Regions from separate parts of the Pseudoalteromonas sp. 31A1 genome, predicted to be linked through region 1. Evidence: predicted binding sites of a transcription regulator. Region 1 holds the regulator's gene; the other holds the start of a gene.
The links. Region 1 encodes FliA, which starts transcription of late flagellar genes. Its sites were predicted from a motif close to CTAAAGNTNNNNNNNNNNNNGCCGATA; they were not measured.
Positions count from the first base shown of each region.

Region 2: a site for FliA is predicted at 6,903-6,929, ahead of pomA (flagellar motor protein PomA). Genes of this name have one in related genera too.

Region 1 is NZ_WTKY01000013.1:24,216-35,198, forward strand. Features, by position in the region: gene flhA (flagellar biosynthesis protein FlhA) at 1-936, shown strand, start outside; gene flhF (flagellar biosynthesis protein FlhF) at 958-2,439, shown strand; gene GQR52_RS12710 (MinD/ParA family protein) at 2,432-3,292, shown strand; gene GQR52_RS12715 (RNA polymerase sigma factor FliA) at 3,319-4,029, shown strand; gene cheY (chemotaxis response regulator CheY) at 4,070-4,453, shown strand; gene GQR52_RS12725 (protein phosphatase CheZ) at 4,471-5,244, shown strand; gene GQR52_RS12730 (chemotaxis protein CheA) at 5,260-7,467, shown strand; gene GQR52_RS12735 (chemotaxis response regulator protein-glutamate methylesterase) at 7,526-8,692, shown strand; gene GQR52_RS12740 (flagellar motor protein) at 8,685-9,449, shown strand; gene GQR52_RS12745 (flagellar motor protein MotB) at 9,451-10,410, shown strand; gene GQR52_RS12750 (ParA family protein) at 10,423-10,983, shown strand, end outside.
Region 2 is NZ_WTKY01000001.1:514,118-525,100, forward strand. Features, by position in the region: gene GQR52_RS02385 (phosphatidylglycerophosphatase A) at 1-369, shown strand, start outside; gene GQR52_RS02390 (ligand-binding sensor domain-containing diguanylate cyclase) at 408-3,494, shown strand; gene dxs (1-deoxy-D-xylulose-5-phosphate synthase) at 3,568-5,430, opposite strand; gene ispA ((2E,6E)-farnesyl diphosphate synthase) at 5,536-6,423, opposite strand; gene GQR52_RS02405 (exodeoxyribonuclease VII small subunit) at 6,426-6,668, opposite strand; gene pomA (flagellar motor protein PomA) at 6,989-7,756, shown strand; gene GQR52_RS02415 (flagellar motor protein MotB) at 7,759-8,679, shown strand; gene GQR52_RS02420 (hypothetical protein) at 8,831-9,319, shown strand; gene GQR52_RS02425 (DNA topoisomerase III) at 9,390-10,983, shown strand, end outside.

The DNA of each region.
Region 1 (10,983 bases):
CGTATTAAAGGTGTACGTAAAAAGCTTTCTCAAGAACTTGGTTTTTTAGTACCACCTGTTCATATTCGCGATAATTTAGAGCTTGATCCAAATGCTTACAGAATAACGCTAATGGGTGTTTCAACCGGTGAAAGCGAACTTAAACATGGCGACGAGCTAGCGATTAACCCAGGGCAAGTATTTGGTCCTATTAAAGGGGTTGAAACTAAAGATCCTGCGTTTGGCCTTGATGCAGTATGGATCAAGCCTGATCAAAAAGATGAAGCGCAATCACTAGGTTATACCGTTGTAGATTCAGCCACGGTAGTCGCCACTCATATTAGCCAGTTATTAACTAACAGTGCGGCGTTGCTACTAGGGCATGAAGAAGTTCAAAACCTGCTTGATATGCTTGCTAAAAGCCATCCTCGCTTAGTAGAAGGACTAGTACCTGATGTGCTGCCATTAACTGCAATTGTAAAAGTGCTGCAAAATTTATTGAATGAAGGTGTAGCTATTCGCGATATGCGCTCAATTGTTCAAACCCTTGTTGAGTATGGTCCGCGTAGCCAAGACCCTGATGTATTAACGGCTGCAGTGCGTATTTCTCTGCGTAGGTTAATTGTTCAAGATGCGGTGGGCATGTCATCAGAAATCCCTGTCATAACCTTGGCACCTGAGTTGGAACAGATGTTGCATCAGTCATTACAAAATGCAGGCGATGAAGGTGCCGGTATTGAGCCTGGACTTGCAGAGCGACTTCAAGTGTCATTGACACAAGCGCATCAAAATCAAGAAATGGCCGGTGAACCTTCTATATTGCTAACGTCAGGAATGTTACGCACTGTGTTATCTCGTTTTGTTAAGTACACCATTCCAGGATTGAGAGTGATGTCTTATCAAGAGGTACCAGACGAAAGACAGATCAAGATTGTTAGCTCTGTAGGCCAACAATAAGATTTTAACAGGGGTTGAATCATGAAAATTAAACGTTTTTTTGCTAAAGATATGCGCACAGCACTTAAAGAAGTTAAAGATGAGTTAGGTGTTGATGCGGTTATTATGTCAAATAAGAAGCTGGCTAACGGTGTAGAAATTGTAGCGGCAGTTGATTATGACAAAGCAGCCCCTAAAGTAGCAGCGCAACCACAACGTACTGCAGAGCCGCGTGCTCAAGCTCCACAGCAAAGTATGCATAATTTTGTAAAACCAGAGCCTCAGCGTGCCAAACCAGAGCCGCAGGCAAAAGTGGCTGACAGCCTACAAGCTTTATTAGAGCGCCAATCACCGCGTCCTCGCTCCCCTGAACTTGCATCAATGTTTTCACAATCAGGTATTGATACTACAGATAACTATCAAGAACCAGTTATGGAACAGCGTACTAAAAATATGTTTGCTCCTGAAAATGCAGCGCCAGTTCGTCCACAAACTCAAGCGGATAGCTTAGGTTTTGATGATTTAGACAGCGACTTTGATGATTTAGATAGTCCAGTAACTGCTCGCCAACAAACACCCAATAATGAAAGCGAAGAAATGACAACAATGCGTGAAGAAATGAACGCAATTCGTCAATTGCTTGAGCATCAAGTATCGGGCTTAATGCAGCAAGATATGGCGCGTCGCGATCCAACACGCGCTTGCATGGTTGACCGCTTAGTCGGTATGGGTATTGATAAAGAAGTAGCGCAACAAATGGCATGTTTTGTACCTGATGATGTATCTCGTAAGCAAGGCTGGAAAGCGTTGTTAACGATGGTCGAAGATCAAATGCAAACAACCAATAATGAAATACTTCGCCAAGGTGGTGTATATGCGTTAGTGGGTCCAACAGGTGTTGGTAAAACAACAACAGTTGCTAAGCTTGCAGCTTTAGGCGCACAAAAATATGGCGCTGATAAAGTGGCCTTAATAACCACTGATACATACAGAATTGGTGCTTATGAACAGCTTGCTACTTACGGCCGTATTATTGGTTGTGGTGTAAAGCAAGTTAAAGATGCTAATGAATTAGCTGAAGTTTTATATCATTTACGAAATAAACGTCTAGTATTAATTGATACAGCAGGTATGAGTCAGCGAGATTTACGTTTAACTGAGCAGTTAAACACGTTAATGCGTAACCAACGTGTGGATATTCGCAGCTACTTAGTACTAAGCGCGACGGCACAAATTAATGTATTACAAGAAACAGTACGTCACTTTAAAAAAGTACAGTTAAGTGGTTGTATTTTCACTAAGTTAGATGAATCATTAAGTTTGGGTGAGATTATTAGTATTGCGATTCAAAATCGCCTTCCAATAGGGTATCTTACTAACGGTCAACGAGTGCCAGAAGATATTCGTGTTGCAAATGCTGAAAAACTAGTGAAAAAGGCTGAGCAGTTATATTTAAAAAGAGCAAAAGCACAACATTCAAGGCACCAAGCAGTGGCGCCAAGTACAGTAGGGATGTATGATTAACACAGTATTAGATCAAGCAAGCGGCCTGCGCAAAATGAGTCAAAACAATAACAACGGCGTAAAAGTTATCGCTGTAACCGGTGGTAAAGGTGGGGTGGGGAAAACAAATGTTTCTCTAAATACCGCTATTGCACTAGGGCAACAAGGTAATAGAGTATTAGTGCTGGATGCTGACCTAGGTTTAGCAAACTGTGATGTGATGCTTGGTTTACGTGTAGAGCGCAATTTATCACACGTTTTGTCAGGTGAATGTGAGCTTGACGAGATTTTAGTTGAAGGGCCTGCTGGTATTAAAATTGTACCTGCTACATCGGGCTCGCAAAGTATGGTTGAATTATCGCCATCTGAGCATGCCGGGCTAATTCGTGCATTTAGCGAATTGAATACCGAATTTGATATTTTAATTGTAGATACAGCCGCTGGTATTTCAGACATGGTGCTAAGCTTCTCACGAGCAGCACAAGATGTAATGGTTGTAGTGTGCGATGAACCAACATCAATAACCGATGCTTACGCACTTATTAAAGTATTAAGCCGCGAGCACGGTGTTTATAAGTTCAAAATTGTTGCCAATATGGTCCGCAGTATGCGTGAAGGCACTGAATTGTTTGCAAAACTATCTAAAGTTACCGATCGCTTTTTAGATGTTTCAATGGAGCTAGTAGCAACGGTTCCTTATGACGAAAATATGCGCAAAGCAACACGTCGCCAAAAGGTGATTGTTGAGCTCTTTCCAAGTTCGCCAGCCGCTCTCGCGTTTAAAGCGCTGGCGACAAAAGCAGTTAAATGGCCAATACCAAATCAACCATCTGGGCATTTAGAGTTTTTCATTGAGAAACTAGTAAACGGCTAATTATGACAACATTGGTGAATAGAGCTATGGGATATCAATCAACACAAAACTTAAATGTGATTGTTGAGAAACATGCATCACTTGTTAAAAAAGTGGCATGTCATCTAATTGCTCGATTACCACCTAGCGTTCAGCTTGATGATTTAATTCAATCAGGAATGATAGGTTTAATAGAAGCTTCAAAAAACTTTGATGCAACAAAAGGCGCAAGCTTTGAAACCTTCGCCGGTATTCGTATTCGCGGGGCTATGCTTGATGAAATGCGCCGTGGTGATTGGGCTCCTCGTTCAGTACACCGTAAAAGCCGACAAGTTGCAGAAGCAATTACTGGGCTCGAAAGCAGTTTGAATCGCGAACCAACAGATATAGAAGTTGCTGAAAAACTTGAAATTTCACTCAATGAGTACCATCATATTTTAAATGATGTTAATACCAGTAAAGTATTAGGCATAGAAGACCTTGGTGTAGATGAGGATGTTATTACTCCCGTAGGCCAAGATTTAGCGCTAGACAAACCTTTTAATAATGTTAAAAATGATCGGTTTAATGAGTCTTTGCTAAATGCAATAAAGTCATTACCAGAGCGTGATGCAATGGTACTTTCTTTATACTATAACGATGAAATGAATTTAAAAGAAATAGGACATATACTCGATGTAAGCGAATCGCGTGTAAGTCAGATACATGGTCAGGCGATGATTAAGCTTAAAGCTAAAATCAATGACTGGATAAACTAGTAGTAAGTAAACTAAGGTTAATACCTCACTGGGGGATGTTTTGGATAAAAACATGAAAATTCTTGTAGTTGATGATTTTTCAACGATGAGACGAATTATAAAAAACCTATTACGTGACTTAGGTTTCACTAATGTTCAAGAAGCTGATGACGGGTCTACAGCTTTGCCTATGTTACAAAATCAAGTATTTGATTTTGTGGTTACAGATTGGAATATGCCGGGAATGCAAGGTATTGACCTTTTAAGAGCAATTCGTGCAGATGATAAGTTAAAACATATCCCTGTATTGATGGTAACGGCAGAAGCTAAAAAAGAACAAATAATAGCTGCAGCGCAAGCTGGCGTTAATGGTTATATTGTTAAGCCATTTACGGCTGGAACATTAAAAACTAAATTAGAAAAAGTATTTGAACGCTTAGGCTAATGATGGGGGAGAGGCTTATGTCAGCACCAGCTGCGCCTCAAATAACGTTAGAACAAGCTCGTCAACTCGTCATTTATTTAGAAAACGATGAGCAAGATAAAGCTAATCAGTTGATTTTAGAGACAGCTTCGCAAGAGCAGTCTAAATTATTTGCTGAAGTTGGGAAGTTGACTCGTCAACTGCACGAAGCACTTAAAAGCTTTGAGCTTGATACTCGCTTAACTAACATAACGACAGATGCGATTCCAGATGCTAAAAAGCGGCTTAATTATGTTATAGAAATGACAGAAAATGCGGCTAATAAAACAATGGATGCTGTTGAGGCTAGTTTACCTATAGCTCAGCAACTTGCAGATGAAATATCTCATATCAAACCGACATGGGATCGTTTAATGAGCCGGGAGATTGAGCTTGGTGAGTTTAAACAACTTTGCCATAGTATCGATAAGTTTATGAATAACTCTCATCATAAAACGGATGAGCTTCAAAGCTTAATGACAAATGTACTAATGGCTCAAGACTATCAAGACTTAACAGGTCAAGTTATTCGCCGTGTTATAGAACTTGTTAGAGAAGTAGAAGAAAGCTTACTTCATCTTTTAACAGCGTTTGCTGAACAAGATGACAGTGACAACACAGCGAATAAAGTAGAACAACAAAAAATAAAAGAACCAGTTGCCACACAAACTTTAGCAGGTCCTGAAGGCCCTATTATTGATAAAGAATCGCGTAATGATGTTGTATCTGATCAAGATGAAGTCGATGATCTTTTATCAAGTTTGGGCTTCTAAGAGGAGAGTAACTGCATGTTTGAAGTCGATGAAGATATTTTACAAGACTTTCTTGTAGAGGCAGGAGAAATCCTAGAGCTTTTATCTGAACAGTTAGTTGAACTGGAAAATAATCCAGAAGATACCGAGTTACTAAATGCCATATTTAGAGGCTTTCACACTGTAAAAGGTGGTGCAGGTTTTTTAGCTATGACAGAACTTGTTGATGCTTGCCACGGCGCTGAAAACGTATTTGATTTACTACGTCAAGGCGTGCGAACGGTCAATTCAGAGTTAATGGATGTTATTTTACAAGCGCTCGACACCATTAATGAAATGTTCGCGACTATCCAAAATAGGGATAAGCCAGAACCAGCAGATCCTGAGTTACTTCAAACCCTCCATATTTTGGGCCTACCTCCAACAGAAGCCGAGCTTAACGGAGTCGCTTCAGAAACTGACGTTGAACAACCTCTTGATGAAGTAGTTGATACGCCAATAGCTGATGAGGAAGATCCATTTGCATTTGATGAAATGTTTAGCGGAACTCCTTCGGTTAGTGATGCTGAAATAAACGAAATCACTGAAGATGAATTTGAAAACTTACTTGATGAACTACACGGTAAAGGACAAGGTCCTGCAGTTGAAAAGCCAGTAGCAAGTAGCAGTGATTTTAATGGTGATATTACTGATGATGAATTTGACAGCTTATTAGACGAGTTACATGGAGTTGGCAGTTTTGGTGAGGTTGAGAGTAAAGCACCTGAGCAAAGTAGTGTAGTTAAAGCACCTGTAGAACCAGCTAAACCAGCGTCAAATACTGCTAATTCATCAGATGATGAAATTAGTGATGATGAATTTGAAGCGCTTCTTGATGAACTTCATGGTAAAGGCACTGCACCTAAATCAATAGAAAGCACTCCAGCTGTGAAACAGCCCAATATCCCAGCTAAACCAGCTGCAAAAGCGAGTGTGCCTGTAAAAAAACCAGAACCTGTAAAAGCACCCGCTTCTAAACCGGTAGAAAAACCGGTTGCTAAAGCAGCGCCAGCAACGCCTAAAAAATCAGCGCCACCAGCAGCAGAGACGACAGTTCGCGTAGATACAAAACGACTTGACCAAATTATGAATATGGTTGGTGAGTTAGTACTTGTGCGAAATCGTTTGGTTAGTTTAGCGACCAATTCAGACAGTGAAGCAATGGGTAAAGCAATCTCTAACTTAGATGTAGTGACTGCTGATATTCAAGGCGCGGTTATGCAAACGCGAATGCAACCAATTAAAAAGGTATTTGGTCGTTTCCCTCGCGTAGTACGCGATTTAGCACGCAGCTTAAACAAAGACATTGACTTACAACTTGTAGGTGAAGAAACCGATTTAGATAAAAACTTAGTGGAAGCACTAGCCGATCCGCTTGTGCATTTAGTTCGAAACTCAGTTGACCACGGTATTGAAATGCCAGCTGTTCGTGAGGCTGCCGGTAAGCCTAGAACAGGTAATGTTACTTTATCAGCGTCTCAGGAAGGCGACCATATTTTGTTGACCATTAAAGATGATGGCGCTGGTATGGATGCTGAGAAACTGAAAAAAATAGCAATTAGTAAAGGCGTGCTCGATCACGATCAAGCGAGTCGACTTTCTGACACTGAAGCATACAACCTAATTTTTGCACCTGGCTTTTCTACAAAAGAAGAGATATCTGACATTTCAGGTCGTGGTGTTGGAATGGATGTGGTGAAAACTAAAATCACCCAATTAAACGGCTCTGTAAGTATTCAATCTGAGTTAGGTGTAGGTACTATTTTAGAGATAAAAGTACCACTTACCTTAGCCATATTACCGACCTTAATGGTAATTGTTGGCGCACAAACATTTGCGTTACCACTTGCAGGTGTTAGTGAAATATTCAACTTAGATTTAACGAAAACAAATGTGGTTGATGGGCAATTAACAATTATTGTGCGTAAAAAGGCAATACCGTTATTCTACCTCGAGCACTGGTTAGTTAAAGGCTCAGATCGTTCACAGCGAAAAGCAAAAGGCCATGTAGTTATTGTGCAAATTGGTACGCAGCAAATTGGTTTTGTTGTTGACTCATTAATTGGCCAAGAAGAAGTAGTGATTAAGCCGCTTGATGCGTTACTTCAAGGAACACCAGGTATGGCAGGTGCTACAATAACTTCGGATGGTGGCATTGCACTGATTTTAGACGTTCCAAACATGTTAAAACATTACGCAGGCTAATAATAAAGTAGGTATATATTTAATATATACCTACGCATAAATTTAATAAGAGAGCTAAATGGCCGTTAAAGTTTTAGTTGTTGATGATTCAAGCTTTTTTCGCCGCAGGGTAAGCGAAATTCTTGAGCAAGATAGCGACATACAAGTTATAGGCTTTGCTGTGAATGGCAGAGAAGCTGTTGAAAAAGCAGCTCAGCTACGTCCAGATATGATCACTATGGATGTCGAAATGCCTGTGCTTGATGGTATTAGTGCAGTTAAAGAGATAATGGCGAGTAATCCAACCCCGATCTTAATGTTTTCATCACTAACACGTGATGGCGCAACAGCAACGTTTGATGCGCTAGATGCTGGAGCAATGGATTTTTTACCGAAAAAATTTGAAGACATCGCTCGCAATAATGAAGACGCTATAAAGCTTTTACAAAATAAAGTGAAAGATATAGGGCGAAGACGTTTACCGCGAACGTTTAAAGCTGCAACACCACCTAAGCCAGTAATATCAACTAAACCGATAACAAGCTCACTTTCGCAAAGAACAAACATACTAACACCTTCGATAAAACAACCCGATAGAAGCTTTCAAAGAGCAGCCCCTACAACATCGTCAGGTTCAAATATTGCCTCAATGCGAGCAAGTGGAAAGCAATACCAGCTTGTGGCTATTGGCACTTCTACAGGTGGCCCTGTTGCACTACAAACTATACTGACTCAATTGCCAGCTAATTTCCCTCACCCTATTTTACTTATTCAGCATATGCCTGCAGCTTTTACACCTGCATTTGCGGCACGTTTAAATGGCCTGTGCCAAATAAAAGTGAAAGAAGCGCAACAAGGTGACCGCTTACAACCAGGAACGGCTTATCTAGCGCCTGGCGGACAGCAGATGATGGTAGAAGGGCGTGGTGCAAATAGAACACTGCGCGTATTTGAAGATCATAGCGAGAGAATAAGTTATAAACCGAGTGTAGATGTAACTTTTGCCAGTGCAGCAAAAACGTATCAAGGCGATGTGCTTGCTATCGTTTTAACAGGCATGGGCGCTGATGGACGTGACGGTGCAAGAATGTTAAAGCAAACGGGTGCAACCATTTGGGCACAGGATGAGAAAAGCTGTGTTGTTTATGGAATGCCTCAAGCCATTGCTAATGCGGGGCTTTCGAGTGAAAGCTTAGCATTAAACGATGTTGCAGCACGTATCAAGAGAGAGGTAGGTTGTGGATAAACTCTCAATATTTGGACTATTTGTAGCACTGGGCGCAATAGGTTTAGGTTACTCTTTAGAAGGTGGCGTTGTTTCTGCTTTATTTAATGGTCCTGCCCTTATTATTGTATTAGGCGGCACGCTTGGTGCTGTTATGTTGCAAACATCAGCAAGTACCTTTAAAAAAATGCTAAATATGAGCTCTTGGGTTTTTGTTGCGCCACAATATGATATTGAAGATGCAATAGATCAAGTTAAGCGATGGTCTCATAAGGCACGTCAAGAAGGTTACTTAGCGCTTGAAAACGAAGCGCTAGCTCACCCAGATGCATATGCAGCAAAAGGTTTAAGCTTGCTTGTAGATGGCTGCTCAGAGCAAAAACTACGTGACACGCTTGAAATTGACTTACTGCTAGAACGCGATCGCTTGCTTGAAGCCGCACGTGTTTATGAAGCGATGGGGGGCTACAGTCCTACCATTGGTATTTTAGGTGCTGTGCTTGGTTTAATACAGGCAATGTCGTTTATTACCGATCCACAAATGCTTGGTGCAGGCGTTGCAACGGCATTTATCGCGACCATTTATGGTGTTGGTTTAGCTAATTTATTGTTTTTACCTATGGCAAATAAGTTAAAACAGCGTGTAGAGCAAAAAATGCTTTACCATGAAATGCTTGCCGAAGGTGTGATTGCGATAAGCGTTGGCGAAAGCCCAGTAAATATAGAATTAAAGCTTGAAGCCTACCGTGTAGAGCGTCCTAATTTAGTGGACGAATAACATGCTACGCCGACGACTTCGTCACTCTGCTCCAAAAAATCAACATACAGAGCGTTGGCTTGTATCGTATGCCGATTACATGACCATTATGTTTGCTTTTTTTGTGGTGCTGTATGCGATAGCGATCAACAAAGAAGAACAATTTCAAATATTGTCAGACTCCCTTGAACACGTTTTTGATAAATCTGCCCGCCAGCACTCCCAGCAAGGTGAGGGCGTCAATGGTAATGGAATATTGACTGATAGAGTGACACCTGAACAAGAAGTTCTTTATGGTGAAAGTATTTTAAAAGAAGAACAAGGTCCAGAGTTACTCGATGGTCAAAGTGATACAAGTAACATACAACAGGAATATTTAGGTAAACCACTTGATAGCTTACTTACTAAACTGCAGTCAGCGCTTATTGATGAAATTCGTGATGGAGAAGCCAGTTTAGAGCTTAATCAAGATTGGCTGATTATAGAGCTAAGCTCAGGTATGTTATTTTCAAGTGGTAGCTCAGTTGCACACTCTAGGGCAAAGCAAGTCGTCAAAATTGTTAAAGATATTATTGCTCCAGTAGATAACTATATTAGGGTGCGTGGCTATACTGATGATGAAAGTATTCGCAATGAAATATTTCGCTCAAATTGGGAACTCTCGGTTGCTAGAGCAACATCTATTTTAGTAGAGCTGGAAGCATTAGGTATTAACTCTGCCAGAATGGCGATAGAGGGTTATGGTCAATATTCACCTTTTGTAAGTAACGATACAGAACAAGGGCGAGCAGAAAATCGTAAAGTTGTTATTGCACTTTCTAAGTATGGTTTACCATCAATACAAGACATTAAAGGTGATGAACAAGCTGTTAAGCCAGTAGCGGAAGAGCCTGAAATTGAGCTCCCTTCAGATGACGATACAATAAAAATAATTCGTTTGCCTCATGGTGGTATTCGCATAACAACGCGCAATGAACAGTAATTAGGATGTAATGTGAAGATTTGGACTGTCGCAAATCAAAAAGGTGGTGTTGGTAAAACAACAACAGCAGTAAGCCTTGCTGGTATTTTAGCTTTGCAGGGTAAGCGTGTGTTGCTTATTGATACAGACCCTCATGCATCACTCACTTATTACTTTGGCATTGACTCAGAAGATTTGGAAGTCAGTGTATATGATATTTTTGCGCGTGGCACGAGCATGCAAAGTGAAGAGATACTTCAAGCTTTATGTCCATCAACACTTGAAAACCTAGATATTTTACCTGCAACAATGGCGATAGCCACGCTTGATAGAAGCATGGGTAATAAAACAGGTATGGGATTAATACTAAAAAAAGCGCTTGCAAAAATCAGTGAACATTACGATTATGCCATTTTAGATTGCCCCCCAGTTTTAGGGGTGTTAATGGTTAATGCGCTTGCAGCAAGTGAGCGAATTTTAGTGCCAGTGCAAACGGAATTTTTAGCACTGAAAGGGCTTGATAGAATGATGCGCACTATGGAATTAATGCAAACCTCTCAAGCGAAAGATTATCAATATACTATAATCCCTACT
Region 2 (10,983 bases), on a different contig from region 1:
TTCATTTTTATGACTATGTATTATCCGCTATGGTTGCAAATTGTGTTTGCCGTAGTGATCAGTATATTTGGTATATGGGCCTGCGGTAAAACGGCTGATGATTTAGGCGTGCACGACCATCCTGCTATTGTATGGGATGAAGTGGCAGGTTATTACATTACAATGATTGGTGCAGCACTTAGCTGGCAAACATTACTCGTTGGTTTTTTGTTATTTCGCTTTTTTGATATAGCAAAACCTGGCCCAATCCGTATGCTAGACAAACGAGTACATGGTGGTTTAGGTATTATGGCCGATGATATACTTGCGGGCGTTTTTTCGCTTATATGCTTACAGGCGCTAATAAAAGTGGGTTTACTACCCTTTTAATTTTTTATATTTGATTTGTTTAACTAGGTGGCAGCAATATGATGCGATTTTTACTGGTTTGTGTACTGATGTTGTGCGCGACACCAAGTTGGGCTTCAATTAGTGATTACGTAGTTAAGCAATGGAATATAAAAGATGGTCTACCTTCGCAATCACTTAAAAGCGTAGTACAAGACCAGCAAGGCTATATGTGGCTTGGTACTCAGTTTGGCTTAAGCCGTTTTGATGGCACAACATTTACAAACTACAACACGCAAAATAGCCCGTTCTTGCCTAGTAATGGTATTAATAAACTTTTAGTCGATTCTAGTGGCTTATTATGGGTAGGTACTAAAAGTGGCTTGGTAGTTATTAATCCTGCCACATTTGCAGCACAAGAGTTTAATATTAAAGGTCCAGTAAGAGATATTCTTGAGGACTCCAAAGGCAGCATATGGATTGCGGCTAATGGTTTATACTATGTAGATAGAGGGCAAGTTGATTTACGCACTCAAGTAAATGGCCCCCTACCTATTGTTAATGCTACCGTAATTACCCAAATTGTTGGCTCTGTTAGCCAAATGGCACTCTCTCCAGAAGGTATTTGGCTAGTTAATGATCGTCATTTATTACGCCTTACTAAAAACTCATCAGATTTCTCTAAACTACGTTTAGAGCTTACCGCTAAAATATCGTTACCAGAGCGCTTAGCGCAAACCATAGTGCACGATTTATCATTCTTAAACGGTAATTTGTATATAGCCTCTGAGCTAGGTGCATACTTTTTAGATTTAGATGACGAACTAAGACCTTTTCCTTTACCAAATGCAAATAACTCAGCCGTTTATAAGTTTATGAGTGATACCGATGGTGGCTTATGGGTTTCGACTTATGGACGTTTATTATTTAGAGATAAAACCGGTGAGTGGCAATGGGTAGAACCAAGCCAACTTGATCAAAGCATATGGTTTGCTGATATTTTTAGAGATGATAAAAATAACGTTTGGTTAGCAAGTTTTAGTGAAGGCTTATGGCTTGCCCATGAAGGGCGGGTAGAAAGGCATTCAGCAGTTTCAGATATGACCGAGTCTGTTATGGCTATTAGCCAAGCTCCAGATGGAAAACTGTGGGTTGCTAACAAAAGCGGCATTGGTTATTTCGATTTAGATAAAAGTTTTATTAATTTAGTTCCAAGTAGTAAATATGGATACGCGTCAGTACACGATCTACAATTCGATGGTGAGCGATTATATATAGCCACGGGGCGCGGCTTATTTGTTTTTGAAAACAAGACACTTTATACCGTCCCTGGTCGAGCGCTTCGCGATAACCCGGTATTTGCAATAAGTCGCTCTAGTAAAGGCGGTTTTTGGATTGGTACCGGACGCGGTTTATATCGATTAAATTATGCTGGTTTAACGCCTTTTGCATATAACGCTTTTTTAGGTAGTAAGTTTATTACCTACGTATTGGATAAAACAAACTTTGGTGTGATTGGTACTAGTAAAGGCGCATATTACTTTACAGACCGTGGCATTGAAAAAATTGGTGACCAAACAACACTTGAAAGCGCATACGTAACTAGCGTGCTCCATATAGATGGTGTGGGTATTTTAATCGGCTCTCTTAACGACGGGCTTTTTTACAGAAGTACGCAAGGGCAATGGCGTCAACTCGATGCAGCTAATGGTTTACCGTATGGTTCTATATTTAGCCTAGAATATGATGAAAAATTAAAGCATGTTTGGGTAAGCACCATGAAAGGTGTTTACAGAATGCCTGTAGAGCAATTTAAGACAGAGATAAAAAGCCTAAAAGTTGAAGAAGTAATTTCATCTTTTGACCGTCAACTCGATGGTAAAGCGAATCAATGTTGTAGTGGACTTGGGCATGATGCGGTAGCAGACACCGGTAATTCTATTTGGTACCCAAGCTTACAAGGTGTTGTTGAAATACCTAAAAATGTAGAGCTATTTGGTGTGCTTGCATTAAAGCCAACAATAGAAACAATAACAACACCACTTCGTCATTTAACCACCGCTGCGCTTGGTAAAAAACCATCATTAGAAACAGACGAGCGTGATATAACGCTAACTTACACAGCTATTGATTATTATGCACCAAACAGTATTGAATTTAGATATAAACTAAGTGGCTTAGATAGTGACTGGCGCTATGCTAATACGCGACGTGAAGCTATTTATACTAACTTGCCTCCAGGCTCGTTTTTGTTTCAATTAGAAGCGAAGCGCCAAGGTGAAGACTGGACTAAAGCGCAAGAAGTAGAATACGGTTTTGTAGTGCCTGAGCGCTTTGACGAAACTATTTACTTTAGGCTTTTAATTACCAGTGGCTTTATTTTGCTTTTTTATCTCATTTTTTGGGTATTTAGAGCGCAAGAGCGTAGAAAACAAGAAGCATTAGAGGGCTTGATCACCGAGCGTACCTTAGAGCTTCGTCAAGCTAATGATAAATTAGGGCAAGTGAATTCACAGCTTAAATTAGTTAGTCACTCAGATGAGCTAACGGGGCTGCGTAGCCGCCGCTTTTTGTTTGATCAACTTCCAAAAGATATTGAACACTTTCAACGTAATTCGCAATCGCTGCAGGCACAAGGCAAGTCATTGGTGCTGGTAATTATTAACTTTGATAATTTCAGCCGTATCAATGATGCCTATGGCCCAATTGCAGGTGATAGCTGCTTACAGCAAATGGCTGCATTATTAAATTCGCGTACGCAGGGCTCTGACTATGTGGCACGTTGGAGTGGTGATGAGTTTTTACTATTATTACGTGATTTTAAATGCAATAAAATAGACAGCTATGCTTCAGATCTTTGTAAAGTAATAGCGGCTAATTTATTCCAATTACCAAATGGAAAAACAACTAATATCACGGCATCAATTGGTTGGTCATTTTATCCATTACCACTTTTGGGTGGGCAGGTAATTAGCTGGGAAACATCTATTAACCTAGCTGATATTTCATTGCACCAAGTTAAAAAGCGCGGTGGTGATGGTGTTGCAAATATTACGTTTGATGATCAGCTTGATGCATTTGAGTTTGAACAAAATTCTAACGTTGATCAACAATTAGGTATTTTACAAAGCAATGGCCTAGCTGATATTAAAGTGTGGATGCGCTGATCAGCAATATTTGATATTAAAAAAGGAGCCTAGGCTCCTTTTTTAATATGCTCAACTTTAGATGTATAGGAAGTTAATTAATAAACGCTTTAATAGCGGTTAATATTCCTTGCTCGCCTAATCCCATTTCATCGTGCATTTCATCTTGGGTGCCGTGTTTAATAAACTCATCAGGAATACCTAAGTTAAGGATATTAATATCAGCTTTTTGCGTTGCTAAGAATTCGTTAACTGCAGAGCCGGCACCGCCAGCAATCGCATTATCTTCAAGCGTAACAATTACATCGTGGCTAGTTGCAAGCTCATTTAAAAGTGCGGTATCAAGTGGTTTAATAAAACGCATATTAACAAGCGTTGCATCTAATTCATCTGCAGCAAGCTGTGCATTTTCAAGTAATGTACCGAACGATAAAATGGCAATTTTACTGCCTTTCTTAATTGTATCTGCCTTACCTATTTCAAGCAGTTGCATAGTGCTTTCAATGTCTGCAGTACCTGCACTACCTCGAGGATAACGAACTGCAACAGGGCAGTTTGCTTTATAACCGGTGTATAGCATTTGGCGGCATTCGTTGGTATCGCTTGGTGCCATAATTACCATATTTGGAATGCAGCGCATAAAGCTTAAATCGTACGCACCTTGGTGAGTTTCACCATCGGCTCCAACAATACCAGCGCGGTCAATGGCAAATAATACAGGTAAGTTTTGCAGTGCAACATCATGTATTAATTGGTCATACGCACGTTGTAAAAAGCTTGAGTAAATAGCAACAACAGGTTTTAAACCTTCACAGGCAAAACCAGCAGCTAAAGTAACAGCATGTTGCTCAGCAATGGCGACATCAAAGTATTGATCTGGATGTTCTTTAGAAAAGCGTACCATGCCTGAGCCTTCGCGCATTGCAGGCGTGATAGCCATTAACTTGCTATCTTGCTCGGCCATATCGCATAACCAATCACCGAATACTTTTGAAAAAGTAGCAGCACTAGGTTTAGATTTAGGCAGACTAGTTGTGCTCGGATCGAATTTTGGTACACCATGGTAGCCAATAGGATCGGCTTCAGCTGGTTTATAGCCCTTACCTTTTTGTGTTTTTATATGTAGAAGCTGTGGGCCTTTTAAATTACGCATATTACGTAGCGTATCAACAAGCATGTTTACATCGTGACCATCAATTGGACCAATATAATTTAGGCCTAATTCTTCAAAGAAGGTACCCGGGATCATCATGCCTTTAATGTGCTCTTCCATTTTACTGGCAAGTTGCTTTACAGGAGGTACACCTGAGAGTAACTTTTTACTACCTTCACGAATGTTAGTATAAAAGCTACCCGATAAAATACGGGCAAAGTGATTTGTTAATGCGCCAACATTTTCAGAAATCGACATTTCGTTATCATTTAAAATAATAAGCATGTCTGATTTTACATCACCTAAATGATTCATCGCTTCAAATGCCATGCCTGCGGTTATAGCCCCGTCGCCAATAATGGCAACAGACTTTCGACCTTTACCTTCTTTTTGTGCGGCAATAGACATGCCTAAAGCAGCTGAAATAGACGTGCTTGAATGGCCTACGCTAAACGTATCGTATTGACTTTCATCGCGAAAAGGAAAAGGGTGTAAACCGTCTTTTTGACGAATAGTGTGCATTTGCTCGCGACGACCAGTAAGGATTTTATGCGGATAAGCTTGATGACCCACGTCCCAAACTAGGCGATCGTCTGGAGTGTTATAAACATAATGCAGCGCAACGGTTAGTTCAACCGTCCCTAAACCAGACGCTAGATGACCGCTACTTTGCGATACTGAGTTGAGTAAATAATCGCGCAGCTCATTGCTAAATGCAGGGAGTTTGTCTTGCGCTAAGTCACGCAATTGGGCTGGCTCGTCAACCAAATTAAGTAATGGATACTTGCTACTATCAAGTGTCATGGTTTTATATATATCCTTCGCTAACATTAATTAATCCAAAGCTTTTACGAATAATTAATGTTGAGTAATAATGTCAGTGCTAATTGCAATACGTATGAGCAAAAATTAGTGGTCACGCTCAATTAGGTAATTTGCTAGCGACGCAAGAAGTGTTGTGTCAGCATCTATATTTGCTAACGCTTCATGGGCTTGTTGTATTAAATTCTGCGCCTTTTCTTTAGCGCCTAGCATACCTAATAACGCCGGATATGTCGCTTTATTCGCGGCAATATCGGAGCCTTGTGGCTTTCCTAAAATAACTGTATCGCCTTCAACATCTAAAATGTCGTCGTGTACTTGAAATGCTAGCCCTATAGCATACCCAAAAACACTTAAATTTTCTAAGGTTTGTTGATCAGCCTTTTCACTGCACAGTGCACCAAGTGTAATTGCGCAATTAATTAGAGCCCCGGTTTTTAGCTTATGTATTCGCTCAAGCTCTTGTACGGTAATTACTTTATCTGTTGCTGCTATATCAAGGCCTTGTCCGCCAACCATACCCTGAAGGCCTGATGCGTGGGCAAGTGTAGCAATCATTTTTACTTGTGTTTGTGATGAGCATTCAAATTTGTGATTCGCAATAAGCTCAAAAGCAAGAGTTTGAAGAGCATCACCGGCTAAAATTGCATTTGCCTCGCCAAACTCTATATGACAAGTAGGGCGTCCGCGGCGTAAGTCGTCATCATCCATTGCTGGTAAGTCATCATGGACTAACGAATAGCTATGAATGCACTCAATTGCAGCAGCAAGTACGTTTAAGTCTTGATGGTTTGCGCCGAGCATTTTACCTGTGGCATAAACTAAAAATGGACGTAATCTTTTACCGCCATTAAATAATCCATACTGGGTGGCGTTCTTTACCGTTTCTTCTGTATCGAGAGGCTGATTAAAATGCTGCTGTAAGGTCGCTACTACATCTTTTTGAGCACGTTCAATATGATTTTTTATGCTCACAGTTATTCCATATCATTATCAAAATTTGTAAGTACTGACTTTTCGCCATTCCCCATCAAAACTGATACTTTTTGTTCTGCTTGCTGTAATTTCCCTGATGAAGCACTTGCTAATGCAATTCCACGCTCAAATTGCTTTAACGATTGCTCAAGCGATAAGTCACCTTGTTCCATGTCACTAACGATTGTAGATAATTCTTCTAGTGCTTGTTCGAAACTTAAGTTTTCAGGTTTTTTAGTCGCCATCTTTATTTCAGCTTACATAATAAATTTAGGGGTCAATTTTAGGGGGAATGCTAAACTAGGTCAAAGGATGATATTGGTTTTTTACCTTTATAACGTTAAATTATATTTCAAGTGCATTAATAAAGCCTTAATAGCGTCTGTTGGTTTAATAAATCAATTGATAGTTAGGTAGCCCTTATAACTTGATCTAAGATAGTGCTAAAGGCTGCTTTTTATGTTTATTTATAAAAATGGCTTAAGCAATTCAATATGTTGCCGATAAGCAGTTAATAATAAAAATTTATGATAAGGCCATTAAGCATGAAACTTCTGGAGGAAATGTGGATTTAGCAACCATAATTGGGATCCTAGGCGCAATTGGCTTAATTGTCATGTCTATGTTTATGAGTAGTAGCGGTGAAATGGCTATGTTTTACAATACCCCGTCTGTGGTTATTGTATTTGGTGGTTCACTCTTTATTGTTTTATCAAACTTCACCATGTCGCAATTTTTGGGGATAGGTAAAGTTGTTGCCAAAGCGTTTATGTTTAAAATCGAAACGCCAGAAATACTTATCGAAAAAGCAGTAGAACTTGCGGATTCAGCTCGTAAAGGCGGTTTTTTAGCACTCGAAGAAGCTGAAATTCCAAACCCCTTTATGCGCAAAGGCGTCGATATGCTCGTTGATGGCCATGATGCAGATGTAGTTCGCGCTACACTTCAAAAAGATATTTCTCTAACTACGACTCGCCATGAATTGGGCGCGGGTTTATTTAAGTCGTTAGCTGATATAGGGCCTGCAATGGGCATGATTGGTACTCTAATTGGTTTGGTTGCAATGTTGTCTAACATGGATGACCCAAAGGCAATTGGTCCGGCAATGGCAGTAGCACTATTAACAACTTTATATGGCGCGTTTTTAGCCAATGTTGTGGCAATTCCTATTCAGGTAAAACTTGAACTGCGTAAAGACGAGGAAGCGATGAATCAGCGTTTAATTTTGGATGCTATTTTAGGTATACAAGATGGTCAAAATCCAAAAGTAATCGAAGGTATTTTGAAAAATTACTTAGCTGAATCTAAACGTAAAGTAGATACCGAGGAGTAACTATGTCTGATCAAGAGTGCAAATGTCCACCACCAGGTCTACCTGCATGGATGGGAACGTTTGCCGATTTAATGTCACTGTTAATGTGCTTTTTTGTACTCTTGCTCGCGTTTTCAGAAATGGATGTACTTAAGTTTAAACAAATTGCGGGCTCTATGAAGTTTGCTTTTGGTGTGCAGAATAAAATTGAAGTAAAAGACATCCCTAAAGGGACCTCTGTTATTGCCATGGAGTTTACCCCAGGCAAACCAGAGCCAACCCCAATAGAAACCATTCAGCAGCAAACAGTCGAAATGACTCAACAAATGTTAGAGTTTCAGGCTGGCGATGAAAGCTCAGCAGGCGGCAGGCAAGAACAGCGCGGGGATAAACGCGGTGGCGAATCTCGTAGTACCTCACAAGAAGAATCTTCTGAGCAAGCAACTTCAGCAGCCGATCAGGAGCAAACTAACGAGCTTGTTAAAAAGATAGCGCAGCAGCTTGAAAAGCAAATAATCGATGGCGCAATTGAGCTTGAGTCTTTAGGGCAGCAAATAATTATTCGCATTAGAGAGAATGGTTCATTTCCTTCAGGTAGTGCATTTTTACAACCTAAGTTTAAACCTATAATTCAAGATATCGGTGTGCTGTTAAAAGATGTACCCGGTGAAATAACAGTATCTGGCCATACAGATGATTTTCAGGTATCGAATGAGTTATATATTAATAATTGGGACCTATCATCAAAGCGTGCTGTAGCCGTTGCAAGTGAACTGCAAAAAGTCCAAGGATTTGATAAAACTCGAATGATGGTGGTTGGTCGAGCTGAAACACGACCACTTGTACCGAATGACACCGATGAAGATCGCCGCAGGAATCGCCGAGTAGAAATATCTATATTACAAGGTAAAGCAAAAGAGTCAGCTCCTATAGATGTAAGATAACTTTTATTGGCAAACACACTTATTTATCATAAAGTATGCTTTCTTTAACAAATGTAACGGAATAGTTTATGAAAAAGGTCGATAAGTTTAGTCATATGCCAGGAAATGGCGGTGGTAATGACGATGATGAAAAAAAACTTGATTAACTCTAATGCCTGAATGGTTTTTAAAGACTATATTGATATTAGATACTAGTTGGGTGTTTATTTTAAGCCCTGCTATTTTCATCTTTTATTTTAGAAAAGATTATTTGGCTCTGCGTTTCGCTTTAATTACAGCCGCTTTTTTTTTATATGGAACCATTATTCATCCTTACTTGAAAGAGTTTGATAATGGGATTTATGTTTATCGATACCTTGTTTGGGCCTTTAATGATATTGCTTGGATGGCACTCATCGCATATCTGGGTTTAAAAGATAAGGTTTATTTATGGCAATGCGTATTAGGTCAATTGGTTGTTATTATGGCACCAATTTTACAGCTATTTAGATTAGTCGACCGCCATTTATGGGATCTTTCTTATAGTACATACATTTATAAAACCTTATTGCCATTTATTAATATAGGCACCGTTGTTGTTTGTTATCTTCCGCTTATTTATATTTTAACAAAAGACAAAAAAAGCCCAGCTAGCCAATAGTTACAAAAAGTTCCCTCCTTTAAAATAGCTGTGCTAGACTACTGTTTATATAAACAGTGATGAGCAGGCTATGAAACTCTACATTGCAGAAAAACCTTCACTTGGACGCGCTATTGCTGATGCGTTACCAAAACCACATAAAAAATATGATGGTTATATAGAAGTCGCTAATGGCGATTGTGTGTCGTGGTGTATTGGACATTTGCTAGAACAAGCAGAACCCGATGATTACGATGAGCGCTTTAAAAAGTGGCAGTTTGAACACTTACCTATAATACCTGAACAGTGGAAGTTAAAAGCCAAAACCAAAACTCGCAAACAGCTCACTGTTTTAAAAAAATTAATTAAACAAGCCTCGCAACTTATTCACGCTGGCGATCCAGACCGTGAAGGTCAGCTACTAGTTGATCAAGTAATTGAAGAGGCTAAAATAAGTCAGGCTAAAAAGCAGAGTACGCAACGTTTACTCATTAGTGATTTAAATTTGTCAGCAGTAAAAAAATCATTGGGTAATATGCGCTCCAATCGAGACTTTATTCCGTTAAGTGTATCTGCTTTAGCACGTTCTCGTGCTGATTGGCTATTTGGTATGAATTTAACGCGAGCATATACATTAGCAGGGCAAAAAGCAGGATTCGGCAATGTACTTTCGGTAGGGCGGGTACAAACCCCTATTTTAGGCCTCGTTGTTAATAGAGATAACGAAATAGCGAACTTTGTATCTAAGCCTTTTTACGATGTACTGGCGCATTTACTTACTCCAGATAACCAGCCATTCATAGCTAAGTGGGTTCCTAGTAAAGCATGTGAGCCACATCAAGATGAAGAAGGCCGAATACTTAACAAAGCACTCGCAGAAAATGTTGCTTCGCGTATTAGCAAACAAAATGCTGAGCTTACAGCGCTTGAGCAAAAACAAAAAAAACAAAGTGCACCGTTACCGTATAACCTATCTGCACTGCAAATAGATGCCGCTAAAGCCTTTGGTATGCCAGCTCAAAAAGTGTTGGATATTTGCCAAATACTTTACGAGCGACATAAATTAATTACCTACCCACGCTCGGATAACCGCTATTTACCCAAAGATCACCACCAAGATGCATCTGCTATTTTTAAAGCTATAAGTGCTAATGGTGGGCAAAGCACAGAATTGGTAAATGGGGCTGATGTAAAAAAGCGTAGTAAATGTTTTAACGATTCAAAAGTGGCTGCGCATCATGCCATTGTGCCTACGGCTAAGCAGTTAAAGTCAGCGAGTTTGAACGGTGACGAAGCGAAGGTATATCAATTAATAAGCCGCCATTACCTAATTCAGTTTTATCCCGACTATATATATAACGAAACTAAAGCAGAGATAACAATCGCTGGCGGATTATTTAAAGCAAATGCAAAACAAGATGTAAGCCTGGGCTTTAAGGTATTAATGGGTAAGTCTGAATTAAAAGATGAAGCTACGTTACCTCCTTTAACTAAAGGTATGCCTCTTTTTTGTGAGCAAGGCGAAGTGGTCGAAAAGCATACATCACCTCCTGCTTATTTTACCGACGCTACATTATTGGCTGCGATGACGGGCATTAGCCGTTATGTTAAAGATCCACAAATTAAAAAAGTATTAAAAGACACTGATGGTTTAGGGACTGAGGCAACACGTGCGGGAATAATCG